DNA from 2 places in the Streptomyces sp. NRRL S-1813 genome. Region 1 is predicted to be linked to the other one. Evidence: predicted binding sites of a transcription regulator. Region 1 holds the regulator's gene; the other holds the start of a gene.

What was found. The regulator HspR, encoded in region 1, represses chaperone genes until heat shock. The targets are predictions, from matches to a motif close to TTGAGNNNNNNNNNCTCAA.
Region 2: a site for HspR is predicted at 2,673-2,691, ahead of lon (endopeptidase La). Genes of this name have one in related genera too.

Annotation. Positions count from the first base shown of each region.
Region 1 covers NZ_JOHB01000020.1:34,831-43,775, forward strand. The annotation lists gene IF67_RS0124840 ((Fe-S)-binding protein) at 1-1,170, opposite strand, end outside; partial or broken gene dnaK (molecular chaperone DnaK) at 1,461-3,039, shown strand; gene grpE (nucleotide exchange factor GrpE) at 3,036-3,686, shown strand; gene dnaJ (molecular chaperone DnaJ) at 3,732-4,907, shown strand; gene IF67_RS0124860 (heat shock protein transcriptional repressor HspR) at 4,909-5,361, shown strand; gene IF67_RS0124865 (hypothetical protein) at 5,540-5,944, opposite strand; gene IF67_RS0124870 (pyridoxamine 5'-phosphate oxidase family protein) at 6,373-6,777, opposite strand; gene IF67_RS0124875 (Uma2 family endonuclease) at 6,807-7,379, opposite strand; gene clpB (ATP-dependent chaperone ClpB) at 7,634-8,945, shown strand, end outside.
Region 2 covers NZ_JOHB01000001.1:664,800-673,744, reverse strand. The annotation lists gene IF67_RS0103120 (lysozyme) at 1-162, shown strand, start outside; gene lon (endopeptidase La) at 242-2,650, opposite strand; gene IF67_RS0103110 (pentapeptide repeat-containing protein) at 2,766-3,599, opposite strand; gene IF67_RS0103105 (hypothetical protein) at 4,069-4,623, shown strand; gene IF67_RS0103100 (rhomboid-like protein) at 4,643-5,503, opposite strand; gene IF67_RS0103095 (spermidine synthase) at 5,746-6,510, shown strand; gene IF67_RS0103090 (response regulator transcription factor) at 6,583-7,320, shown strand; gene IF67_RS0103085 (ATP-binding protein) at 7,317-8,444, shown strand; gene IF67_RS0103080 (multifunctional oxoglutarate decarboxylase/oxoglutarate dehydrogenase thiamine pyrophosphate-binding subunit/dihydrolipoyllysine-residue succinyltransferase subunit) at 8,683-8,945, shown strand, end outside.

The DNA.
Region 1 (8,945 bases):
CAGGACGTCCGGGTCGATGACGCCGTTCTCTTCGAGGGTGCCGATCAGCGGGCGCTCGGCCTCGGCCAGCGCGGACGCGGGGACGTCGGCGAGCTGCTCGGCGGTCGCCTTCTCGTTGCCCTCTTCGTCCTTGCCGCCGCCCGCGAGCAGGTACGGCGCCTTGGCGTGCGCGTGGTCGCGCAGCGACATGATCAGGAGCTTCGGGGAGAGCGGCTTGCCGGTGTTCCAGGCGGGGCACTGCGACTGGCAGCGGCCGCACTCGGTGCAGGTGGAGAAGTCGAGCAGGCCCTTCCAGGAGAAGTGCTCGATCTGGGAGACGCCGAACTGGTCGTCCTCGCCCGGGTCCTCGAAGTCGATCGGCTTGCCCTGGGTGGTCATCGGCTGAAGGGCGCCGAGGGCGACGTCGCCGTCCGCCTCGCGCTTGAACCAGATGTTGGGGAAGGCGAGGAAGCGGTGCCAGGCCACACCCATGTCGGTCTTGAGCGAGACCGTGATCATCCAGATGAAGGACGTCGCGATCTTGATGCCCGCGAAGAGGTAGGTCAGGTTCTGCACCGTGCCGAGGCTCATGCCCTTGAAGGCCACGACCAGGGGGTACGAGACGAAGTACGCGGGCTCGTAGTGGTCGACGCCGTGCTGGGCGCCCTCCAGGGCGTGCAGCGTCACGATGCAGATGCCGACGATGAGGATGACGGTCTCGACGAAGTACGCCTGGCCGGTGTTGGAGCCCGCGAAGCGGGACTTGCGGCCCGCGCCGCCGGGACGGTTCAGCTGCCGGATGACGATCAGGGCGATGATGCCCACGGTCGTCATCGTGCCCATCGCCTCGACGAACATCTCCCACGGCAGCCAGTCGCCGATCACCGGGATCAGCCAGTCGGCCTGGAAGAGCTGGCCGATGGCGTTGACGATCGTCAGCAGCAGGGTGAGGAAGCCCACCGCCACGAACCAGTGCGCCACGCCGACGACGCCCCAGCGGTTCATGCGAGTGTGGCCGAGGAACTCCTTGGCCACCGTGACGGTCCGTTGGGCGGGAGCGTCGGTCCGGGTGCCTGCGGGCACCGGCTGGCCCAGCCGCATCTGGCGGTAGATCTGCAGGAGGGCGCGGCCGAACAGCGCCACGGCGACCGCGATGAGCACCAGCGACACGATGATCGCGGCGAGTTGCATGGGAGGCTCCTCGTACCTGCGAGAGCGGAAAACGGTGGGAACTACTAAGCGGTAACTTTTTGGGTCTGCCGCTGAGGTTACCCATTCTCCTCCGCCCCATGAAGCCGCCCGGCCGGTGATCTGCGTCGCGAAGGCAACCCTGGGTAAGCCCTCCGCGTCTGGGGGATGGAACCCTGGTGACGGTAAGGGCGATATAAAACTTGAGCGCACTCGACTCAGGTCTGTTGACAGGATTTCTTCCGTGCTGCACTGTTGAGCCTGTTCCACTCAAGTCAGCTGGAGGAATTGAAATGGCACGTGCGGTCGGCATCGACCTGGGCACGACGAACTCCGTCGTCAGTGTTCTCGAAGGCGGTGAGCCCACCGTCATCACCAACGCCGAGGGCGCCAGGACCACGCCGTCCGTTGTCGCCTTCGCCAAGAACGGCGAGGTGCTGGTCGGCGAGGTCGCCAAGCGCCAGGCGGTCACCAACGTCGACAGGACCATCCGGTCGGTCAAGCGCCACATGGGCACCGACTGGAAGATCGACATCGACGGCAAGGGCTTCAACCCGCAGCAGATGAGCGCCTTCATCCTGCAGAAGCTCAAGCGCGACGCCGAGGCATATCTGGGCGAGAAGGTCGTCGACGCGGTCATCACCGTTCCGGCCTACTTCAACGACTCCGAGCGCCAGGCCACCAAGGAGGCCGGTGAGATCGCGGGCCTCAACGTCCTGCGTATCGTCAACGAGCCCACCGCGGCCGCCCTGGCCTACGGCCTGGAGAAGGACGACCAGACCATTCTGGTCTTCGACCTCGGTGGCGGCACCTTCGACGTCTCGCTGCTGGAGATCGGCGACGGCGTCGTCGAGGTGAAGGCCACCAACGGTGACAACCACCTCGGTGGTGACGACTGGGACCAGCGCGTCGTCGACTACCTGGTCAAGCAGTTCCAGAACGGCCACGGCGTGGACCTCGCCAAGGACAAGATGGCGCTCCAGCGCCTGCGCGAGGCCGCGGAGAAGGCGAAGATCGAGCTGTCGTCCTCCACGGAGACGACGATCAACCTTCCCTACATCACCGCCTCCGCCGAGGGCCCGCTGCACCTGGACGAGAAGCTCACGCGCTCGCAGTTCCAGCAGCTCACCTCGGACCTCCTGGACCGCTGCAAGACCCCGTTCCACAACGTGATCAAGGACGCGGGTATCAACCTGTCCGAGATCGACCACGTGGTCCTGGTCGGCGGCTCCACCCGTATGCCCGCCGTCGCCGAGCTCGTCAAGGAGCTGACCGGCGGCAAGGACGCCAACAAGGGCGTCAACCCGGACGAGGTCGTCGCCATCGGCGCCACCCTCCAGGCCGGTGTGCTCAAGGGTGAGGTCAAGGACGTCCTCCTGCTGGACGTCACCCCGCTGTCCCTCGGTATCGAGACCAAGGGCGGCATCATGAGGCGGCTCCTCGCTGCCGAAGGACGAGGTCGACCGGATGCGCCAGGAGGCCGAGAAGTACGCGGACGAGGACCACGCCCGCCGCGAGGCCGCCGAGTCCCGTAACCAGGGCGAGCAGCTCGTCTACCAGACGGAGAAGTTCCTCAAGGACAACGAGGACAAGGTCCCCGGTGACGTGAAGACCGAGGTCGAGGAAGCCGTCAGTGAGCTGAAGGAGAAGCTCAAGGGCGAGGACTCGGCCGAGATCCGCACCGCCACCGAGAAGGTCGCGGCCGTCTCCCAGAAGCTGGGTCAGGCCATGTACGCCGACGCCCAGGGCGCGCAGGCCGCCGGCGGTGCCGAGGGCGCCGCTGCCGGTGAGCAGGCCCAGGACGCCGCCGATGACGTCGTGGACGCCGAGATCGTCGACGACGAGAAGCCGAAGAAGGATGGTGCCGCGTGACGGAGGAGACCCCGGGCTTCGACGAGAAGCCCGACGTCCCTTCCGACGCCGCTCCCGAAGACGCGGCGCAGGCCGAGTCCGCCGACAAGGCGGGCTCGGCCCCGGCCGGGGACGTAACGGACATAGCGCTCCAGGCGCAGCTGGACCAGGTACGCACCGCGCTCAACGAGCGCACGGCGGACCTCCAGCGGCTCCAGGCGGAGTACCAGAACTACCGCCGTCGGGTGGAGCGGGACCGGGTCACGGTCAAGGAGATCGCCGCGGCGAACCTCCTGTCCGAGCTCCTTCCCACGCTCGACGACGTCGGCCGTGCGCGTGAACACGGCGAACTGGTCGGCGGCTTCAAGTCGGTGGCCGAATCGCTGGAGACCGTGGTCGCCAAGCTGGGTCTCCAGCAGTTCGGCAAGGAGGGCGAGCCCTTCGACCCGACGATCCACGAGGCGCTGATGCATTCGTACGCACCGGATGTCACCGAGACGACGTGCGTGGCGATCCTTCAGCCCGGGTATCGCATCGGTGAGCGAACGATCCGCCCCGCGCGGGTCGCCGTCGCCGAACCGCAGCCGGGCGCGCAGGGCGCCAAGTCCACCTCCGACGAGGACGTGAAGGCTTCGGACGAGGAGAGCGGTGGCCCGGACGAGGGCTGACGTGAGGGCAAACAGAAAATCCGCGCGGGAGGAGGGACGTCGGGGATGAGCACCAAGGACTTCGTCGAGAAGGACTATTACAAGGTCCTCGGCGTCCCGAAGGACGCCACCGAAGCGGAGATCAAAAAGGCGTACCGGAAGCTCGCCCGCGAGTTCCACCCGGATGCCAACAAGGGCGACGCCAAGGCCGAGGAGCGCTTCAAGGAGATCTCCGAGGCGAACGACATCCTGGGGGACAGCAAGCGCCGCAAGGAGTACGACGAGGCGCGCACGCTGTTCGGCAACGGCGGCTACCGGCCGGGTCCCGCCGGTGGCGGCGGCTCCTTCAACTTCGACCTGGGCGACCTCTTCGGAGGCGCGCCCGGTCAGAGTGGCGGGGGCGGCGGCTTCGGCGGCGGCCTGGGGGACGTCTTCGGCGGTCTGTTCAACCGTGGCGGCGCCGGTACGCGTACCCACGCACGCCGCGGCCAGGACATCGAGTCCGAGGTGACGCTCAGCTTCACCGAGGCGGTCGACGGGGCCACGGTCCCGCTGCGGATGTCCAGCCAGGCGCCGTGCAAGGCGTGTTCGGGCACCGGCGACAAAAACGGTACGCCCCGGGTCTGCCCGACCTGTGTCGGCACCGGCCAGGTCAGCCGGGGCGCGGGCGGCGGCTTCTCGCTGACCGACCCGTGCGCCGACTGCAAGGGCCGGGGCCTGATCGCCCAGGACCCCTGTGAGGTCTGCAAGGGCAGTGGTCGCGCCACCAGCGCCCGCACGATGCAGGTCCGTATCCCCGCGGGCGTCTCCGACGGGCAGCGCATCCGGCTGCGCGGCAAGGGCGCCCCGGGCGAGCAGGGCGGTCCGGCCGGCGATCTGTATGTGGTCGTGCATGTCGACGCCCACCCGGTCTTCGGCCGCAAGGGCGACAACCTCACCGTCACGGTGCCGGTCACCTTCCCGGAGGCCGCCCTCGGCGGCGAGGTGAAGGTACCGACCCTGGGCGGTCCGCCGGTGACGCTGAAGCTGCCGGCCGGCACCCCCAACGGGCGCACCATGCGCGCCCGGGGCAAGGGTGCCACCCGCAAGGACGGCACCCGCGGTGATCTGCTGGTCACCATAGAGGTGCTGGTCCCCAGCGACCTCAGCGACAAGGCGAAGGACTCGCTGGAGTCCTATCGCGAGGCGACCGCGGGCCCGGACCCGCGGGCAGAGCTGTTCCAGGCCGCGAAGGGAGCTTGAGATGGACAGCCGGGGCGGGCAGCGTCGTAACCCCTATCAACTGACCGATGAGTCGCCGGTGTACGTCATCTCCGTCGCGGCTCAGCTCTCCGGCCTGCATCCGCAGACCCTTCGTCAGTACGACCGGCTCGGGCTGGTCTCGCCCGACCGCACGGCCGGGCGGGGCCGCCGCTATTCGGCCCGGGACATCGAACTGCTCCGTACGGTGCAGCAGTTGTCCCAGGACGAGGGCATCAACCTCGCCGGCATCAAGCGCATCATCGAGCTGGAGAACCAGGTCGCGGCCCTTCAGCAGCGGGTCATCGAGCTCCAGGGCGCCCTGGAGGGCGCGGCCAGCGCGATGCAGCAGCGGGAGGCGGCGGTGCACGCCTCCTACCGGCGCGATCTGGTGCCGTATCAGGATGTGCAGCAGGGCAGCGCGCTGGTGGTGTGGCGGCCCAAGCGGCCGGAGTGAACGGCCGTCCCGGGGCGCGAGCACCCGGCGCGTGACGTGGCAAAGGGCCGGGGAAACCCGGCCCTTGTCGCGTCTCTGCGTGCTGTTCCCTGCCCCGCGCGTCTTCCGGTGTCCTCCTGCGGCTGTCGTCCTGCGGCCTCCGTCTGCGGGCATCCGCCTGCGCACGGCCCGCGCCCGCTCAGCAGCCGCTGTACCCCGCCGTCGGCATCGACAGGCGCCGGTGCACATGCGACTTCATCGCCAGGGTGTAGACCGGCTCGTCGAGGTCGGCGGTCTCCAGGCGCACCCCGGCCGCGGCGCACCGCGCGGTGAACTCGGCGGTGCCGTCGATGGCGTTCTCCAGGGCCCGGCGGTTGGGCGTCACGAACACATCGACCAGGCCGTCCTCGACATCGCGCCACAGTGCGCTGTGATCGGCGCGCAGGTGGTGCAGGCTGAGCCGGCAGGTCAGGTGGTAGTCACGGGCTGCCGCCCACTGTTTGCACATGTCGTGCTGGCTGCGGTCATCGACCAGGAACGGATCCTCGTCCAGCTCGGACAGCGGCATCAGGCAGGCGATCGCCGTCACTCGGACCGAGTTCATCGTGCCCTCCGGGGCGTGGCGACTGTGGGGGCGACGATACCCCCGTGGGTGGCCCGTGGAGGAGGGGCTGTACCGGGCGGCGAAGCGTAACCGCAGGCGTGGCAGATCTTCCAGCCGTCCTGGTTGACGGCCAGTTGGCCGCCGCAGCGCGGACAGAGCTCGGCATGCGGGCGCGGCCGGGTGGGGGGCGGCCGGCGCGGAACGGTCGTCACGATGTGCAATGCCGACGCCATGCGGCCTCCAGCTGCCGTCTTTTGCCTGGGGCAGGCCCGATGCCGTCCGCCCTTGCACGGAGCTGTTCGGTTCCCGTCGCTCCTGAGTACCAGGTGGACGGCCCACGGCGGAGCGGAAGGGTCCGTTTTCGGCCAGGGGACGGTGTGCCCGGCGGGACGGGGAGGCGGCGGGACGGGGGAGCGGCGGGCAGGCTCTCAGGCCCGGCCCATCGCCTTGGTCACCGCGATCTCGATCATGACGCGATCGGGGTTGGGCGTCGGCGTCCGGCCGTAGCGCTCGGCATACCGGTTCACCGCGTCGGCCACCGACTCGGTGTCCGTACGCACCCGCGCGATGCCCTCCAGGGTCGCCCAGCGCCCCTTGTCGACCTGGCACACGGCGACGGTGGCGCCGTCCGCCCCGGCGGCGAGGATGTTCTTGACCTTGGCGCTGTCCTTGCGGGTGATGATCCGCGCGATGCGCTGCCCGGCGTCGTAGGTGACGCCTACCGGGACGACGTGCGGCGTCCCGTCCGTACGCAGCGTGGTGAGCGTCGGCATCAGATACTCGCCCCAGAAGGCGAGGTACTCCGGGCTGAGGGCACTGAGGTCATGGGCCATGGGGGCAAGGGTAGTTCCGGGCCCGGGGTTCAGAGGAAGTCGGTGGTTTCCAGGTCGAAGGAGAAGGGGGCGGGGAGGGGGCGGGGTTTGCCGAAGGGGGCGATGTGAGTGTTGAGGTAGTCCTCGCCCTCCGGCTCGCTGAACAGTGTGACCGCTGACTTGTCACGGTCGACCAGGAGACAGAGCGGAATGCCGGAGCGGGCGTAGCCATGGCGCTTGGCGACACGGTCCTTGTGGGGCTTGCTCGACGTCACCTCGATGACCATGGCAACGCCGTCGCTGGGCATCCAGGGAGGGGCGCCGCGGAAGAGACGCAGCGCGCGTGGGGCGATGGTGGCGTCGGGGATCACGTGGTCCGCGGGCCGGCCCGCCGCGTGGGAGAGGAGGAGTCCTTTGTGTCCCGAGAACTGCATGGCCGTTGCAGACAACTGCATGACCTGCTCGAAGACGAGACTCAGGCAGTCCTCGTGGTCGCCATCCGGCGGCGGTGTCACCGCGATCTCCCCCTCGATGAGCTCGGCCCGGAAACCTGTCGGGGTCTCCAGCGCCAGAAAGCCTTCCAGGAGGATGTCGTCCTGCGTGGGCATCGGCTCGTGTGCCATAGCCGTCATGCTGCACCTCCTTGTGGTTGAAGGCCAGTGTCGCCGGGCGGCGTGGGGCGGGACGGCGCGTTCAGCGCGATTCCCTCGCACGAGTGAGCGAGGGTGGGGTGGGCGGCTCCCCGAATCAACCTTGAGTGGAATAGACTCAACTTATCGCACGTTGGCACGAGCAGGATGTGCCGCGCGGGCGCGCCGACCGGGCCCAGACTGGGCGTAGAGGCTGTTGAGGACGAGTCGAGGAGGATCGCGAGGACGTGGACGCCGAGCTGACCAACAAGAGCCGGGAGGCGCTGAGCGCCGCCAACGAGCGGGCGGTCACCGCCGGACATGCGGACATGACGTCCGCGCATCTCCTGCTCGCGCTGCTGGCCGGGCAGGACAACGAGAACATCATGGACCTGCTGTCCGCCGTCGAGGCGGACGCCGCCGTGCTGCGCAACGGCGCCGAGCGGCAGCTCGCCGGGCTGCCCAGCGTGCAGGGCTCGACGGTCGCGCCGCCGCAGCCGGACCGCGATCTGCTCTCCGCCATCGCGGACGCCACTCAGCGCGCCAAGGAGCTCGGCGATGCCTATGTCTCCACCGAGCACCTCCTCATCGGTATCGCCGCCAAGGGCGGACGGACCGGTGAGCTGCTCGCCGAGCAGGGAGCGAGCGCCAAGAAGCTGCTCGCCGCTTTCGAGGCGACCCGCGGCGGGCAGCGGGTGACCAATGCCGACCCGGAAGGCACGTACAAGGCGCTGGAGAAGTTCGGTACCGACTTCACGGCGGCCGCCCGCGAGGGCAAGCTCGACCCGGTCATCGGCCGGGACCACGAGATCCGGCGTGTGGTGCAGGTGCTCTCCCGCCGTACGAAGAACAACCCGGTGCTGATCGGTGAGCCGGGTGTCGGCAAGACCGCCGTCGTCGAGGGGCTGGCGCAGCGGATCGTCAAGGGCGATGTGCCCGAGTCGCTGCGCAACAAGCGGCTGGTCGCGCTCGACCTGGGGGCGATGGTCGCGGGCGCCAAGTACCGCGGTGAGTTCGAGGAGCGGCTGAAGACCGTCCTGGCGGAGATCAAGTCCAGCGAGGGCCAGATCATCACCTTCATCGACGAGCTGCACACCGTCGTGGGCGCGGGCGCCGGCGGCGACTCCTCGATGGACGCCGGCAACATGCTCAAGCCGATGCTGGCCCGTGGTGAGCTGCGGATGGTCGGCGCAACGACGCTGGACGAGTACCGCGAGCGGATCGAGAAGGACGCGGCGCTGGAGCGGCGCTTCCAGCAGGTGCTGGTCGCCGAGCCGACCGTCGAGGACACGGTGGCGATCCTGCGCGGGCTCAAGGGCCGCTACGAGGCCCACCACAAGGTGCAGATCGCGGACTCCGCGCTGGTCGCCGCCGCCTCCCTCTCCGACCGCTACATCACCTCCCGCTTCCTGCCCGACAAGGCCATCGACCTGGTCGACGAGGCCGCCTCCCGCCTCCGTATGGAGATCGACTCCTCTCCCGTGGAGATCGACGAGCTCCAGCGTGCCGTGGACCGGCTCAAGATGGAGGAGCTGGCGCTGCGGAACGAGACCGACGCCG
Region 2 (8,945 bases), on a different contig from region 1:
AACCCGCTGTGGATACCGCGCTACGGCTCCTCGGCCGGCGAACTCCCGGCCGGCTGGGGCTTCCACACCATCTGGCAGTACACCTCGACCGGCCCGACGGTCGGTGACCACAACCGCTTCAACGGCGCGATGGACCGCCTGCGGGCGCTCGCCAACGGCTAGGGGCTGTCTTCGAAGTCGCCTCTGCCACGCGGCGGCCGGCCCGGCCCCTCTGCGGGAGCCGGACCGGCCGCCGTTGCCCTCACGCCGCGACCGGTACCTCGGGAGCGGCCCCGTTCGACGCCGGGGTCAGCGCCAGCTCCAGCACCTGGCGGACATCCGCGACGGGGTGGACCTCCAGGGCTTCGAGGATCTCGGCCGGCACATCGTCCAGGTCCGGTTCATTGCGCTGGGGGATGACCACTGTGGTGATCCCCGCCCGGTGTGCCGCCAGCAGCTTCTGCTTGACGCCGCCGATCGGCAGCACCCGCCCGGTCAGCGAGACCTCGCCGGTCATCGCCACGTCCGGCCGGACCTGGCGGCCCGACAGCAGCGAGGCCAGTGCCGTCGTCATCGTCACGCCCGCGCTCGGCCCGTCCTTGGGGACGGCGCCCGCCGGTACGTGCAGATGCACTCCGCGCTCCTTCAGGTCGGCGACCGGAAGTTCCAGTTCCGCGCCGTGCGAGCGCAGGAAGGACAGCGCGATGTGTGCGGACTCCTTCATGACGTCGCCGAGCTGGCCGGTCAGCCGGAGCCCGGACGCCCCGGTCTCCGGATCGGCGAGCGAGGCCTCCACGTAGAGCACATCGCCGCCGGCGCCGGTGACCGCGAGGCCGGTGACCACACCGGGCACCGCGGTGCGCCGCTCGGCCGGATCCTGCGCCGACTCGGGGGTGTGGTGCGGCCGCCCGATCAGCGGGCGCAGCTGCTCCGCACCGACCGTGAACGGCAGCTCCTGCTGCCCCAGTTCGTGCTGTGCGGCGACCTTGCGCAGCAGCCTGGCGACCGCACGCTCCAGATTCCGTACGCCCGCCTCGCGGGTGTACTCGCCCGCCAGCCTGCGCAGCGCGTCGTCTTCCAGGGTCACCTCGCCGGGCTCCAGACCGGCCCGCTCCAGCTGGCGCGGCAGCAGGTGGTCCCGGGCGATGACGACCTTCTCGTCCTCGGTGTAGCCGTCCAGCCGGACCAGCTCCATCCGGTCGAGCAGCGGCTCGGGGATGGCTTCGAGGACGTTGGCGGTGGCCAGGAAGACCACATCGCTGAGGTCGAGTTCGACCTCCAGGTAGTGGTCGCGGAAGGTGTGGTTCTGCGCCGGGTCCAGGACCTCCAGGAGGGCGGCGGCCGGGTCGCCCCGGAAGTCGGAGCCCACCTTGTCGATCTCGTCGAGCAGCACCACCGGGTTCATCGACCCGGCCTCCTTGACGGCCCGGACGATCCGGCCGGGCAGCGCGCCGACGTACGTCCGGCGGTGGCCGCGGATCTCCGCCTCGTCCCGGACGCCGCCGAGCGCGACGCGGACGAACTTGCGTCCCATGGCCCGCGCGACGGACTCACCGAGCGAGGTCTTGCCGACACCGGGCGGTCCGACGAGCGCCAGCACGGCTCCCCCGCGGCGGCCGCCGACCAGGCCGAGCCCGCGCTCGCCCCGCCGCTTGCGGACGGCCAGGTATTCGGTGATCCGCTCCTTGACGTCCTCCAGGCCGGAGTGGTCGGCGTCCAGGATCTCCTTGGCGCCGGCGATGTCGTAGGCGTCCTCGGTCCGTTCGTTCCACGGCAGTTCCAGGACGGTGTCCAGCCAGGTGCGGATCCAGGAGCCCTCGGGGTTCTGGTCGCTGGACCGCTCCAGCTTGTCGACCTCCTTGAGGGCGGCCTTGCGGACGTCCTCGGGCAGATCGGCGGCCTCGACCCGGGCGCGGTAGTCGTCGCCCTCGTCCTCCGGATCGCCGTTGAGCCCGGCGAGTTCCTTGCGGACCGCCTCCAGCTGCCGCCGCAGCAGGAACTCCCGCTGCTGCTTGTCGACGCCTTCCTGGACGTCCTTGGCGATGGATTCGGCGACATCCTGCTCGGCGAGGTGCTCGCGCAGCGCCTCGGTGGCGGCCTTCAGCCGGGCGACCGGGTCGACGGTCTCCAGCAGCTGGACCTTCTGTTCGGTGGTCAGGAACGGCGAGTAGCCGGAGTTGTCGGCCAGCGTCGGTACGTCCTCGATCTGCTGGACGCGGTCGACGACCTGCCAGGCACCCCGCTTGCGCAGCCAGCTGGTGGCCAGCGCCTTGTACTCCGTGACGAGTTCGGCCACCGCGCCGGGCAGCGGATCGGGGACCGTCTCCTCGACGGTCGTGCCCTCCACCCAGAGCGCGGCACCGGGCCCGGTCGTGCCGGAACCGATCCGTACCCGGCCCAGGCCCCGGATCAGCGCCCCGGGGTCGCCGTCGGACAGCCGCCCGACCTGCTCGATCCGCCCTAGCGTGCCGATACCGGCGTACGTCCCGTCGACGCGGGGAACGAGCAGCACCCGCGGCTTGTTACCCGTGGTGGCGGCGGCCTGCGCGGCCTCCACCGCGGCCCGGACGTCCGTGTCGGACAGGTCCAGGGGCACCACCATGCCGGGGAGCACGACCTCGTCATCGAGGGGCAGCACGGGCAGAGTGAGCGATGTGGACGTCGAAGCCATGATCTCCCCTTCGGCAAACAAGTTGAGCTTTACCCACTCAATGCAGCCGGGCCGGAAGATGTTCCCCCACGTGCGTTCGCTGTCAGCGATCGGCTGGCAGCGAGCGAAGGCGGCGCTACCAGTGGGCGGGTCGGGACAGGGCCTCCGGCAGCCTGGTGGCGGCGTCGCCCTTGGCCGCGTTGAGCTGTGACTGGGTGAGGAAGAGGGCGCCGGTGAGGTCGGCGCCGCGCAGGTCCGCGTCCCGCAGATCGGCACCGATCAGGTCCGCCGTGCGCAGATCGGCGCCCTTGAGGTCGGCGGCGATGAGGCAGGCCCCGCGGAGGTTGGCGCCCCGGAGGCCGGCGCCCTTGAGGCGGGCCCCCATGAGATCGGCGCCCCGCCGCTCCTTCTTGCGGCCCGGCACCGCGGCCCGTACGAGTTCGCTGGTGCGCAGCAGCAGGGCGTTGACCTCGCCCCGGTGGGCCGGAACGTCGAGTTCCGTGAGCTCCTGGGCGCTGCCGCGGGTGAAGCGCTCGGTCTTCTCCAGCGCGGTGCGCAGGTCGGCGTGCACCGGGCGGGCCGCCGGCAGGGTCAGCGCCTCGGCCAGGTACCAGAGGAGTTCGTGCAGCTGCCGCATGACGGGAAAGACGTCGAACATCTGCCGGGCGGTCCCCGGGGCCTGCCGCCAGTCCTGTCCGCCGAAGGTGACCTGGGAGACCTTCTGTCCGGCGCCGAAGCAGTCGAAGACGGTGCAGCCGGGGAAGCCCCGCGTGCGGAGGTCGCTGTGGATGCCGCAGCGGAAGTCCGTCCGAAGGTTCGGGCAGGGGCGCCCGGCATCCTTGTCGAGCGCGAAGTCCGCCGAGGCCGCGAACGGCAGCGCGACACAGCAGAGCCCGAAACAGCTGCCGCAGTCGGACTGGAGCCCGAGATCGACGGTGTCCGGAATCGATTGCTTGCGGTCTGAGGACAAGATGCGTGCACTCCTGCGGCCGGCGAGCACCGCACCAGGCCGCACTCGGAACGAGCCCCCATTCTCCCAGGCGGCCGAGGCCCCCCCGCCCCTGGCCGGATCCGCTCGCCGCGGGAGGGCATCGGGCCGTCGGGCGCCGGGAGTTGTCAGTGCCCGCCCCTGAGGGCTGTCCCGTAATCCCTGGCGGGGCGCCGGCGGAGATCTCCGGTGAACGCCTGACGGCAGCGTCGGCCCGGAAGACCTCGCCGAGGCGGAGGTGCACCCGACGGTCGTCTGGGAGCGGGGCGAGCCCCTGGACTGCGTGAGCGGGCATGACGAGCTGCTGCGGCCGTTCTTCCGCGCGGCGGCGGACGAGGGGGACGGCGTGCCGATATGGCTCGGACAGCGGCGCGACGCGGTCCGGCGAGCCGGGCGGAAAAGCCCTGCCGCTTCCCCCCTCACGCCTCGTCATGACTGCTACCTTCACGGCATGTTGCAGCGGATGTCCGGAGTTTTCATCGGCGCTCTCTTCGGGACGATCTTCGTGGTCGCCAACGCGCACGACCCGCTGAATCCCGGCGTCGGTATCGCCCTGCGGGTGCTCGCGGTGCTCACCTTCGCCGGGCTGCTGGCGCTCGCGCTGCGGGCCGGGCGCCACGGCCGGCCCGCCGAGGCGGACGCCGAGGGTCCGCAAGCCGACTGGTTCCGGGGGCGGTTCGCGTTCGTCGTAGGGGCCGAGGTGGTGCTGCTGATCGGCGGCAATCTCGCGCTGCGGGCGGCGGGCGCCCCGCAGGAGACCGCCGTGGCCTGGATCGCGCTGATCGTCGGCCTGCACTTCGTCGCACTGATGGCGGTCTGGAAGCGGCGCAGCATCGCCGTCCCCGGCGTCGCGCTGACCGCGCTCGGCGTGATCGGGCTGGGCATGGCGGCGACCTCCGCCGTGGCCTGGGTGCCGTTCGTCAGCGGCGTGCTGTCCGGTGTGGCGCTGCTGGGCGGCTGCGCCTACGCCGTCGCCCATACATACCGGGCGACCGTCCGGCCGTAGGCGCGCGGCCCCGGAACGCTCAGTAGGTCCGCACGCCCCGCAGCGCCGGGTGGCCCAGGTCGCCCAGGAGCGGGGCGGGGCGGGCACGGCGGGCGCGCCAGTGGCGCAGCAGCGGCCAGCTCGCCGCGCCCAGGGCGAGCGAGAGCAGATGGCCCCAGTCGGTCACCGGGTCGACGTAGGCGAGCAGATCGGTCACGGCCAGGTAGCCGGCGCCGGCCAGCAGCGGCCAGCGCAACCAGGCCGGCAGCAGGCCCGCAAGGGCTCCGATGCAGGTCATCACGCCGAAGCTGATGCCGTAGTCGAGGCGGTGCAGCGAGCTCTCCGGCAGCCGTCCTGCGGCGACCGAGAAGGCGACGGGCAGTTCGGTGGCGAGGGTCGCCAGCGCATGGCCGCCGAAGAAGACGGCGGCGGTCCACAGCCCGCCGATCCGCCGTTCCAGCGCCGTCAGGACGAAGAGAAAGCCGATGGCGTACGCGGAGGTCATGCCGCCCGCGATCCACAGGGCGCTGGCGACCAGCACCAGCAGCGGGGCCTGGGCGAGATGGACGACGTCCGTACTGGAGCCCTGGAGCAGTTCGGAGACCAGTGCCGGGTCGGCGTACTCGGTGACGAGCGAGGTGGCCACGAGAAGGAGGGCGTAGCCGAAGGTGAAGGGGGTGCCGGCGGGAGTGGGCAGCAGCCGCCACGGCCGCACCCGGGGGGACATCCGAGGGCCTCTGGGCACCGCCTCCGCCGCGACACCCCCGGCCTGCCGGGGCTCACGCGGCCGCGGAATCCCCGGCAGCAGGTCCGGCACCGCGCCCGTCCCGTTACCCGGCCCCGGTATGACGGACGGCGCACGGCCGGCCCGTCCCTTCTCGGCGGTTCCCAGCCAGCTCACTTGTCCGAGACCCCTTCCGTCCATGGCACATCCGGTCAGCCACGCCCGTCCCCCCGGCCGTGATTCCTCTGCCTCGCCCTACGTTCCGGACCACCCTGCATGCTCAACCCATGAAGAAGCTGTGTGAGTGACATCCCTCACACCAGGCAACCGTCGTCACAGGAGACACGTCCGTGCCACCGGCAGCGGAATCCTGCCCAAAGCGTTGGACCGGCACGGCCCGTATTGGCCACCATGACGCCATGGCTCCCGTTACTCCGACGCAGGCAACGACCGGGCTCTCCGAGGCCCCGCGCACGCTCGACCGCCGCGAGGGCCCGTACGGCGAGGTGGTGCTGCGACAACGGGGCGGACCCCTCGAAGGCCCGGGAACGGACGGCTCCGGGACCCCCGGCGCGCCCGTGGTCTACGAGATCATCGCCAACGGCTGCTTCCTGATGGACACCTCCGACGGCCGCTCCGAACGGCTGCTGGTCGACGCCGCGCTGGCCGCGCTGCCGCCCGGCCGCGCACGGCCTTCCGTACTGATCGGGGGCCTCGGCGTCGGCTTCTCGCTGGCCCGAGCGGCCGGGCAGCCGCGCTGGGGCCGGATCGTCGTCGTCGAGCGCGAGGAAGCCGTCATCGACTGGCACCGCACGGGCCCGCTGTCGGCGGTCTCGGCGGCCGCGCTGGCCGATCCGCGCAGCGAGATCCTGCACACCGACCTGGTCGCGCACCTGCGGACGGACGCGGGCCAAGTCGCCTACGACGCCCTGTGCCTGGACATCGACAACGGCCCCGACTGGACCGTCACCGAGGACAACGACAGCCTCTACTCCCCCACCGGACTCGCCGCCTGCCGTGACCGTCTGACACCCGGCGGAGTGCTCGCCGTCTGGTCCGCGCAGCCCTCGCCGGCATTCGAGGAAGCACTGCGAAATGCCGGTTTCAACGGGGTACATACGGAAGAGATCCCCGTTGTCCGAGGCGTCCCTGACGTGGTCCATCTTGCGCGGAAGGGCGCGTAGCCGACAGTCACACCATGCCCGTACGCTGCTGCCCAGCAATACGCGACCACGCAGGGGATGCAGGGGCGGGCGATGGACCAGACTCAGACAACGCAGGGCGGCACCGCCGCCACGCCGGGCGCCCAGCGCCGGGTACTGGTCGTGGAGGACGACCCGACGATCGTCGAGGCCATCGCGGCCCGGCTACGCGCCGAGGGCTTCCAGGTGCAGACGGCCACCGACGGCCCGGCCGCGGTGGAGACCGCCGAGGCCTGGCAGCCGGATCTGCTGGTCCTCGATGTGATGCTGCCGGGCTTCGACGGCCTGGAGGTGTGCCGCCGGGTCCAGGCCCAGCGGCCGGTGCCGGTGATGATGCTCACCGCCCGGGACGACGAGACCGACATGCTGGTCGGCCTCGGCGTCGGCGCGGACGACTACATGACCAAGCCGTTCTCGATGCGGGAGCTGGCCGCCCGGGTGCATGTGCTGCTGCGCCGGGTCGAGCGCGCCGCGCTGGCCGCGCACACCCCGCGCACCGGCATTCTGCGGCTGGGCGAGCTGGAGATCGACCACGCCCAGCGCCGGGTGCGGGTGCGCGGCTCGGACGTCCATCTGACCCCCACCGAGTTCGATCTGCTGGTCTGCCTGGCGAACACCCCGCGCGCGGTGCTCTCCCGTGAGCAGCTGCTGGCCGAGGTGTGGGACTGGGCGGACGCCTCCGGGACCCGTACGGTCGACAGCCACATCAAGGCGCTGCGCCGCAAGATCGGCGCCGAGCGCATCCGTACGGTCCATGGTGTCGGCTACGCCCTGGAGACCCCGGCCGCATGACGCGGCGGTGGTGGCGGACGCCCGCGAAGGCACTGTGGCAGCGGGTCTGGGAGGGCCTGCGCCCGCTGGACCCGTACCGCTCGGTGAAGGCCGCGCTCGGGGCGCTGGTCAGCGTCTCGGTGATCATCACCACGCTGCTGGTGTTCGTCGCCATGCACTCGGCGACCGAGCTGCGGGTGATCACGATCTTCTCGATCATCGCCTCGCTGCTGATCACCCAGTTCGTGGCCAACAGCCTGACCGCTCCGCTCGACGAGATGACGGATGTCACCCGCTCGATGGCGCACGGCAACTACAGCCGCCGGGTCCGCTCGGAGCGCCGTGACGAGTTCGGTGACCTGGCGAACGCCTTCAACCGGATGGCGGCCGACCTGGAGGCGGTGGACACCCACCGCAAGGAGCTGGTCGCCAATGTCTCGCACGAGCTGCGCACCCCGATCGCGGCGCTCCGGGCCGTCCTGGAGAACGTCGTCGACGGGGTCAGCGAGCCGGACCCGGAGACGATGCGGACGGCGCTGAAGCAGACGGAGCGGCTGGGCCGGCTCGTCGAGCATCTCCTGGACCTGTCCCGGCTGGACAACGGGGTGGTGCCGCTGCACGCCCGGCGCTTCGAGGTCTGGCCGTACCTGTCCGGGGTGCTCAAGGAGGCCAATATGAGCCGCGGCGCCTCCACGCTGGCCGGGGTGGCCGGCTCCGGCACCCACACCCGTACGGACGTCCACCTCCACCTCGACGTCTCGCCGCCGGAGCTGACCGCGCACGCGGACGCGGAGCGGCTGCACCAGGTCGTGGCCAATCTCATCGACAACGCGATCAAGCACAGTCCGCGGCACGGCCGGGTCACGGTGCATGCGCGGCGCGGCGAGGGTCCCGAGAGCCTGGAGCTGGACGTACAGGACGAGGGGCCCGGCATCCCCGAGTCGGAGCGCTACCGGGTCTTCGAACGGTTCAACCGCGGCGGCCCGGCCCCCTCGGGCCCTGGCTCCGACGGCGGGACGGGTCTGGGCCTGGCCATCGCGCGCTGGGCGGTGGATCTGCACGGCGGACGCATCGGCGTGGCCGAATCTGCACGTGGTTGCCGGATCCGGGTCACTCTTCCGGGGCTGGAGTCAGCTCGAAGCTGACGGCCGCTGACGTAGGGTCGGTAGTGGAAGCACTCACTCCGCGGGTGCCACGGCGATGCCCCGTACCCGCGTGCAGGCAAACATCGTGTGTTTCCCGCCAAGTCATGCCCCGAAACCCCTCCGGGAATGTGACGTACACGACGAGTGCCCCTCCCGGCCTGCATCCGGGGTCACAACAGGCGTAGCCTTTATTCCCGCTGTCCACCACCTTAGGAAGCGGAAGAGGGCGGTTGCCGCCGTGTCGCTACAGTCCCCCAACAGCTCGAGCATCTCGACCGACCAAGAGGGGCAGGGAAAGAACCCTGCTGCCGCGTTCGGTCCCAATGAGTGGCTCGTCGACGAGATCTACCAGCAGTACCTCCAGGACCCGAACTCGGTAGACCGAGCCTGGTGGGACTTCTTCGCCGACTACAAGCCGGGCGGCGCCACCGCGCCGAGCCAGCCGGCGGAGGGCTCCGCCCCCGCTCCGGCCGCGCCGGCACAGTCGTCCCCGGCGGCGCC